One region of the Microbulbifer zhoushanensis genome, then DNA from elsewhere that is predicted to be linked to it. Evidence: riboswitches for the same ligand, from Rfam matches in the RefSeq annotation. Region 1 holds a riboswitch; the other holds the start of a gene.
What was found. A riboswitch is a leader RNA that binds a small molecule or an ion and turns the genes downstream of it on or off. The one in region 1 is predicted to bind thiamine pyrophosphate.
Positions count from the first base shown of each region.

Region 2: it holds a riboswitch for thiamine pyrophosphate, as region 1 does, so the genes downstream of both, thiC (phosphomethylpyrimidine synthase ThiC) here and LVD10_RS04865 (TonB-dependent receptor) in region 1, are expected to answer to the same signal.

Region 1 is NZ_JAJSAO010000002.1:289,619-294,037, forward strand. Features, by position in the region: gene LVD10_RS04860 (hypothetical protein) at 1-175, opposite strand, end outside; gene LVD10_RS04865 (TonB-dependent receptor) at 254-2,410, opposite strand; TPP riboswitch at 2,469-2,584, opposite strand; gene LVD10_RS04870 (cupin domain-containing protein) at 2,712-3,038, shown strand; gene LVD10_RS04875 (hypothetical protein) at 3,473-3,661, opposite strand; gene LVD10_RS04880 (alkaline phosphatase) at 4,076-4,419, opposite strand, start outside.
Region 2 is NZ_JAJSAO010000005.1:283,995-288,413, forward strand. Features, by position in the region: gene thiO (glycine oxidase ThiO) at 1-471, opposite strand, end outside; gene thiC (phosphomethylpyrimidine synthase ThiC) at 523-2,469, opposite strand; TPP riboswitch at 2,628-2,726, opposite strand; gene safD (sulfoacetaldehyde dehydrogenase SafD) at 2,800-4,167, opposite strand; gene LVD10_RS12055 (sulfite exporter TauE/SafE family protein) at 4,181-4,419, opposite strand, start outside.

The DNA.
Region 1 (4,419 bases):
TTTCCTGCTTCAGGGTATCCATCACCAGATCGTAGTCACCGAACACCTGGGTACTCATGGTGTTGGTGATAACCCGCAGGTCCGGGTGCTGGTTGAGCCGGTCGATAAAGTCCTGGATGGCGGGAATGTACTCGTCCTTCAACGGATACTTGCTGATCTCGACGGAAATGTTCATAGGTTGCCTCCGGGACCCCTGGTCCGGAATCATGGGCGGCAGAAGCCGCCCGTAAACTTTAAAAAAGGTGGGTAAATCTTAAAACGTATAGGTACCGGAAATGCCCGCAACCCGTGGCTCGCCATACTGGTAGTAGGCTTCCGGCGCATAGCCATTGGCCGGGTTGTTGCCGAACTGGTTGCTGAAGTAGAAGCCCCGGGTGTAATAGTCCTCGTCCGCCAGGTTGCGGCCCCACAGTGAGGCCTCCCAGCTATCGCCGCGATAGGTCAGGCGCGCGTTTACGAGTTCGTAGGCGATGGACTTCTCGTTGTGGCTGTTGGAGAAATAGAAGGCGTCTTTGCCCTCCAGCTCCAGCCGCAGCAGCAGGTTTTCGGTCAATGACAGTTCGGTACCGGTGAAGAACTGGTAATTGGGCGCATGGGCCACATCCCGCCCGTCCAGGTTTACCGGCGCCAGTGCCAGGCCATTGTAGTCATCCCGGGCATCCACATGGGACGTGCTCTCGAAACCCTCGAACTCGGCGTTCAGCCAGCCCGCCGAGGCAAAGAAGCGCAGGGCTTCTGTAGCGCGGTAATCCAGTTCCACTTCGAGGCCGGTGGTTGCCCCGCCAGCAGCGTTGGTAAGAAAATCGTCGAAGGAGAAATCCGCGGGGTCGAACACCGACTGCTTGGCCTGTACGTCACTGCGATCCTGGTAGAAGGCGGCCAGTTGCGCCTGCAGGCGGTTGTCCAGCCAGGCGCCCTTGATCCCCAGTTCGTAGTTGAGTAGTTGCTCGGTGTCGAACTCGAAGGCATCGCGGCCGATATCCGGGTTGGTGGCGGAGGCCGAAATGATCCGGCCGTTGACGCCGCCGGCCTTATAGCCACGGGAGACAGTGCCGTAGACCAGGGTATCGGCAATACCGCGGTATTCCAGGGTGATATCCCCACCCCAGAGGTTTTCGTTATTGCCGGCATCAACCGCCAGTGAATCGGTGTAATCCGCCTCCCGCTGCTCGAGGCGCAGGCCGGTCACCAGCGCGAGAGTCTCGCCCAGGCTGGTGCGCAACTGCCCGTACAGGGCCTGGTTGGCGGTTTCAAACTGGCTGGTAAAGGCCTGGTTGCGCTGCAGGTCCTCGCTTTCATCGCGCAGGTAGATCCCGGCCACCCAGCTGCTGCGGCCATTGAACAGTGCTGTCTGTTCAGTGGACAGCAGGCGCAGGTCTGCACTCAGGTTGTTGCGGTCGCGCAGGTAATTGTCGGTGGAGCTGTATTCCCACGGGTGAAAGCCCACATAGGTCCAGTCTTCATCGTAGCCGTACTCGGTATCCGAGCTGGCCACGCTGACGGTGGACTCCAGGGTAAACAGGTCACTGCCGGACCAGCGGGCAACCAGTGAACCGGCCAGGGTCTCCTGGCGGTCCCAGCCGGGCTGGTCCGACAGGGTCTCGCGGGTGTTGTACAGCGAGAAGGCGTCGTAGCCGTTGTCCACGTCGATATAGAGCGCGGTGATATCCAGCTGCAGGTCGTCGCTGGCCTGGTAGCGGAGCTTGCTGCGCAGGATCGACTCATCGATATTGTTGGTGTCTTCCCGGCCCAGGTAGCCGTTATCGATGTAACCGTCCGACTGCTGGTTGCGGGCGGCCAGGCGATAGCTCAGCCTGTCGGTCAGTGCACCGCTGCCCACCGCAGACAGGGTGCGGCCATTGTATTCGGCCACCTCTGCGGAGACCTCTGCCATGGGCGTGTCTGTGGGCGCATTGCTGGTCATGGTGACCAGGCCGGCCAGGGCGTTGGCGCCGTAGACCGTGCCCTGCGGCCCGCGCAGGATCTCCACCTGGCCCATATCCAGGGTGCTGGCGGCCAGCCCCAGGCCGGTAAAATCGATGCCGTCGATGATCAGGCCCACGGACGGGTTCACCGGGTCGATAAACTGGCTGCGCTCGCCGATACCGCGAATCTGGATAAAGCGGCCCCGGGACGCACCGGCGGCAAAGTTGACGTTGGGAGCCAGGTTGAGCAGCTGGTCCAGGTTACCCGCGCCGCGGGCGCCGATGGTGGCACTGTCCAGCACACTGGCACTGGCCGCCAGGTCGAGCTGGCTGGTGTCGCGCAGCTGGCTGGTGACGATGACCTCTTCCAGGTCCCGGGTGCCGGATTCGGTCGCGGCCGCTGGCAGGGCGGACAGGCTGCCGGCCAGCGCGACTGGCATTGCGACTGAGAGGGCGATGGGTCTTATTCTGGATGGGCGATTCATGGTTCTCTCTCGGCAAAAGCTGAAGTGAAAGAGACCCGGGCTGCGACGTGAGGAGGCTATTCTTGGACTTACCTATTCCTACGCCGGTATTAACCGGATCAGGTTCAAGGGTTCGCGCTGTGGTGTCTTTCGATCACCGCGCATCTCAGGCCGAAGCCACCCCTAAGGTGTTGCGGGCGCGATCATAACAGAAGTCATGCTGGTTAGTAATTGGGCAGGGCGCCTGTAGCTTCCCTGCTGACCATTGCAGCCAGGCAGCTGGCACACGACGGAAAACCACATTGAAACCCTGGAGCCCCCCATGAAACCCGGCAATTTTTTCACGCAGCTACCGGATGCGCTCGACGCGGAGGTGTTTGAGGAGGTGCTGGCAAGCGGCCCGGTGCGAATCGAGCGGATTGTCTCCCGGGGCCAGGTTACCCCACCCGGGGAGTGGTACGACCAGGAAGAGGGCGAATGGGTAATGGTGCTGCGGGGCAGTGGCCGCATCGCCTTTGCCGACGGCCGCGAGGTGGTGCTGGGCGAGGGGGATTACCTGGATATCCCCGCCCGCGTGCGCCACCGGGTCAGCTGGACGAACCCGGATTGCCAGACGGTGTGGCTGGCGGTTTTTTACCCTGTGACTTAGGCCTTTAAATGCAGAACGGGTTCCCGGAATGGCTTTCGACTTCACAAACCAGATAGCCATATCCTGTCGATACTAAATTTTACTGATTGGCATAATCCGCGCATCGATTTTGTCCAGGAAAAAAACCCTGATAGCCAGGGCCAACAAGACTAAGAGTCCTGCAGCAACCTGGCCCTGGTTCATGCATATGGAGATAAGAAGGGCCATGCTGATACTCAGGGCAGATGAGTAGAATACGCTTGTTACAACAGCACAACCACAAGCTTCGCAGTAGGTACCATCCTCCAAGAGTCCAACATCAATACTGCATGTTTTACATTGAGGGCACTTTCGATATTTTTTCATTGTCAAACACAATAGGATTTTAAAGCCGGCCTGGATGGCTAAAGTTTTTTCTACCAAGCCGGCTCCAACTCCTGTTAGTTTACTTTGGTTTAGCGAACCCTGGAATCCAAGCCCACTGCTGCCTGATAGGTTCCGTAGGACAGTGAAAAATTACCAATGAAATGCTTCGCTAACTTACTCGTCACAAACCTGGTTGCGAAACCAACAGCCACCGGTAGTAGAGCCTGATAAAAACCACCATTTACATTTTTCATTTCCTGAAGATTTAGCTCACGCATTATTTTCTCCCTGGGATGTCAACCATATGTGAGCCCGTAATGCGCTACTTCATTTGGTGCTCGCCCTTGATTAGTAGTTACAATTGAACTCAGCGCTAATTCATCAAGCGCCTGAAAACACTATCCTGCGTGCCGATGTAGAACAATAAAAAAATACGCCAGATTAAAATCAAATCAAAGATGACATTTACTATCGAGTGAATAATGCTTGGATGTGGTAAATATTTAAAATAAGATCTATTTCAGCCGGCTAATAATCAACTAATTTTATTTTTATAAATCTTCCCCGCAGAGATAGTTTCAATCCAGTCTACAGGCGGCGCTTACAACTTATTCTTACACCTGGAGCATTCATAGTAAGCCTCGCTAACAAAGTTATTAGCGAGGCCTCTACCTCTATTATAAGTTGCCGGATCAATCGGCCAGTAAACCACCCGACCGGGCCATTACATGGAAGATATAGCTCTGCTCACGGGTACCGGACAGCAGGTGCGCGCCGGGGCCGCGGGCCCAGATACCCACGTCCTCGCCACCGTGGGTCTCGGCTTCGGTGGGTACCAGTGCTTCCTGGTGGAAGCCCGGTGCGGTGGTGTCCACTTCGGCCAGGTCCCTGCGCCCGTTGCTGGCGGGCAGGCCGTAACGGACATCCGCATCGGTCTCATCCCCCAGCGCGGCAAAGCCGCGTCCATTGGCATAGCCCAGGGTGGTGTAGGGCTTGCCATCATCGGCCAGTTTCGGTTCCGACTCCGGTTCACCGC
Region 2 (4,419 bases), on a different contig from region 1:
GAACAACCCCCGCTCAAAGCCGGCCAGCGCCGGCTCCAGCTCCCACAGCTCAGTGGCGGCAACGGCCCGCAGCTGCCCCAGCTCCCCGGCCTCGAGCTTGCCCTGTAGTTCGCGCTGGAATTGCAGCAACTCGCTGCGGTCACGGCCGTGTGCCACCAGCACACTACCGGCCTGGCGAAACCCCACCGGGGAACCGCAGAGGAGCTGCAGGCACCCGCTCCATTCCCGCCATAGCACCAGGCTGCGTAGGCCCAGCTCGTATACCGAGCGTTCGCTGTGCACCAGTTCTGAAAGCGGTGAAATCATTCCCGCAGCGGTCCAGCAGGCACCACTCGGGCGCGCCAGGCTGCCCGCCTCGAACAGGGTGATATCCAGCCCGCGCAATGCCAGGCGCCAGGCCAGCAGGCGCCCCATCAGGCCGCCGCCGGCGATGGCGACGCGGGGACATTGGTTGGAGACAGTCAGGGTCATCGGTTTTCCTGTGCCGGGAGCTCTCGAATGCCGAAGTTGCGGCGCGCTGCATCAGCCCTTGTGATACAACTCGCTGCCCATGTCCTTGAACTTGAGCGCCATTTCCTCCATGCCCTGTTCCGCCTCAAGCTTGCGGGAATAGTCCCGCACATCCTGGGAAATTTTCATGGAGCAGAACTTGGGACCACACATGGAACAGAAATGCGCCACCTTACCGGATTCCTTCGGCAAGGTTTCATCGTGGTAAGTGCGTGCACGCTCCGGATCCAGGCCCAGGTTGAACTGGTCTTCCCAGCGGAACTCGAAGCGGGCTTTGGACAATGCATCGTCGCGCTGCTGCGCGCGGGGGTGGCCCTTGGCCAGGTCCGCGGCGTGGGCGGCGATCTTGTAGGCCATCAGCCCCTCTTTTACGTCTTCCTTGTTGGGCAGGCCCAGGTGTTCCTTGGGCGTCACGTAACAGAGCATGGCGCAGCCGTAGGTACCGATCAGTGCAGCCCCGATACCGGAAGTGATATGGTCATAGCCCGGCGCGATATCAGTGGTCAGCGGACCGAGGGTATAGAACGGCGCGCCGTGGCAGTGCTTGAGCTGCTCATCCATGTTTTCGCGGATTTTGTGGATGGCCACGTGGCCCGGCCCCTCGATCATGGTCTGCACGTCGTGGCGCCAGGCAATTTCAGTCAGCTCACCCAGGGTGTGCAACTCACCGAACTGGGCCTCGTCATTGGCGTCGGCAATACAACCCGGACGCAGGCCATCGCCGAGGCTGAAGCTCACATCATAGGCTTTCATGATCTCGCAGATTTCCTCAAAGTGGGTGTAGAGGAAATTCTCCCGGTGGTGGGCCAGGCACCACTTGGCCATGATGGAGCCACCGCGGGACACGATGCCCGTGACGCGTTTTGCGGTAAGCGGCACATAGCGCAGCAGTACCCCGGCGTGAATGGTGAAGTAGTCCACCCCCTGCTCCGCCTGTTCCACCAGGGTATCGCGGAACACTTCCCAGTTCAGGTCTTCGGCAACCCCATTCACTTTTTCCAGGGCCTGGTAAATCGGTACCGTGCCGATGGGGACCGGTGAATTGCGCAGGATCCATTCGCGCGTCTCGTGGATATTCTGGCCCGTGGACAGGTCCATCACCGTATCCGCGCCCCAGCGCGTGGACCACACCAGTTTCTCCACCTCCTCCTCGATGGACGAGGTGACTGCGGAATTGCCGATATTTGCATTCACCTTGCACAGGAAATTGCGCCCGATGATCATCGGTTCCAGCTCCGGGTGATTGATATTGGCGGGGATGATCGCGCGCCCCTCCGCCACTTCACGGCGCACAAATTCCGGGGTGATCTGTTCCGGGATAAAAATGCCGTCGCGGGCTTTGCCGTAATCGGATTCCGCCAGCACTTCGCCGGCCGCGGCGCGGCCCATATTCTCGCGCACGGCAATAAACTCCATTTCCGGGGTAACAATGCCCTGGCGGGCATAGTGCATCTGGCTGACATTCTGCCCCGCCCGGGCGCGGCGCGGGGACGGCAGGTTGTCAAAGCGGATATGGTCCAGGCCCTGGTCGGCCATGCGCTGCTGGCTGTAGGCCGCCTGCCGGGTGGTCAGTACCTCGGTATCGCCGCGGGCCTCGATCCAGGCCTGGCGCAACCGGGGCAGGCCGTCGCGCACATTGGGCCGGTAGTCCGGATCGGAATACAGGCCGGCAGTATCATAAACCCGCAGTGGCGCGTTGGGCTCCAGCACCGGGTTGCTTTCGTCACCACCCACCACACTGTCGCCCAGGCAGATTTCGCGTACGCCAACACGGATATCGGTGCTGTCACCCTCCAGGTAGATCTTGCGGGAATTGGGAAAGGACTGGGCGGTAAGGTTGTCGAGGAAAACCCGGGCAGATTCGCGGCTTTCCGCGCGGGATTGTCCACTTTTTTTCGTGGAATCCCGTTCGCTGGACTCTCGGTTCGCGTCGACCGGCGTATCGGTTTCTTGAGACATGCTGACCCCTTTGTATTGCGCGGAAATGCGCAACGTGGCGCTTTTTCGCGGAGAGTGGCGCCCGAGCGCCCGGGGAAGAATCAGCAGAGAGGAAAGTCGTGTAATGACTTTTTCGGTAGCGGGGGATTTATGGTGAAAACCCCGCGCTCACATATGTAGCGACTTCAGATCTTGTTCCCTACGCGGGGGTTACCCCGATCAGGTTCAACGGATCTCGCAACAGCGATCTCAGCCCACAGGCACTCCGACAAGTTGTGCCGGAGTATAGTGGATGATCCGCGCCCTGGACAAGGCCGGCCAACAGTATTGTGAACTGGGGCCAAGAGAGGGTCAGATTACCAGGGATTTCTGGTAGCTCATCTCGCGAATGGCGTAGCGCACACCTTCGCGCCCTACCCCGCTCTCTTTCACCCCGCCAAAGGGGAAATGCTCCGCGCGGAAGCCCGGGCCGTCGTTTACAGCCAGCAGCCCTACATCGAGAGCGTTGAACAGCTGCTTGGCCAGGCCCAGGTCACGGGTGAAAACCCCGGCCTGCAGCCCAAAGGGACTGTCATTAACCAGCCTGATCACCTCGTCGATGCTGTCGAACGGGCGCAGCGGGATAACCGGCCCGAAGGTCTCGTCTGCCACCAGGGGCGCGTCGTCCGGGATCCTGTCGATAACCGTGGGCCACAACAGGTTGCCCTCGCGGCGATGCCCACACAGCACCCGCGCACCCCGGGTCACCGCATCCTCGACACGTCCGTGCACCTCGTCTGCGGCGGCAGTGTGGATCAGCGGGCCAACAAAAGTATCTTCCGCCATCGGGTCGCCGACTTCCAGGCGGGCGGTAGCATCCAGCAGCTTGCCGGTGAAAGCTTCGTAAACCTCGCGCTGCACAAACAGGCGCTTGGCCGCAGTGCAGCGCTGGCCGGCAGTGGCGAACCGCTGGTTGATGGCCGCGGATACCGCCGCATCCAGGTCGCCGTCCGCCATCACCACCAGAGGATCGTTGCCGCCCAGCTCGAGCAGCAGTTTCTTGTAACCGGCCGCTGCGGCAATGGCATTGGCCGCCGCCGTGCCGCCGGTAAAGTTGACTGCCTGCACCTGCGGGTGCGCCACGGCGTAGCTGGTGGCGGGAATATCCGGCACCAGCATCTGCAGTACGTTGCGATCCATACCGGCGCGATAGCAAAGCTCCACCAGGAATTCCGCCGAACGCTTGTTCTGCGGGCCTGGCTTGAACAGGATGGTGTTGCCCGCGGCAAATGCCGGACCGATCTTGTGTACAGCGATATTGATGGGGAAATTAAACGGAGTGATACACAGTACCGTGCCCAGCGGCTTCCACAACACCACGCCGATGCGCTCACGCTGCGGAGGGTAGGCATCGGAATCCAGTGCCTCGCCGTTTATGGCGCGCGCTTCCATGGCACTCGCCAGGGCTGTGTTGTACGCGCGCTCGATCTCCACCCGGCTGTCACTGATGGTCTTGCCGGTCTCGGCGGTAATTAGCCTGGCCAGGTGATCGGCGTGCTCACGGAGCAGGCCAGCAAGCCGCAACAGGATATCGGAACGCTCGAATGCTGGTGTGGCTGACTGTACCGCACGCCCCGCCACCAGTTGGCCAATAACTCGCTCGACATCGTCGCGGTCAGCAAAATCGTACTCTTCGATCAGCTCACCGTCGTAGGGATTGAGGATGCGATAATCGGCCATGGCGGCGCTCCAGTTAATTCACAATCAGTTGATAGATGATTCGCAGGCCGGCAACCAACAGTGCCAACCGCATCAGCCGGAAGAACAGCCTGCTGTCCAGGCGGTTGAGCATGGCGATGCCGATCCGGGTTCCCACCACCGCTGCCAAGGTCAACAGCAGGATCAGCCCCAGGTGATCGGAAAAGGCAAAGCCCAGGTAGATGAACGCGGGCACCTTGAGCGCATGGCACCAGGCCTGCATGACCGATTTAT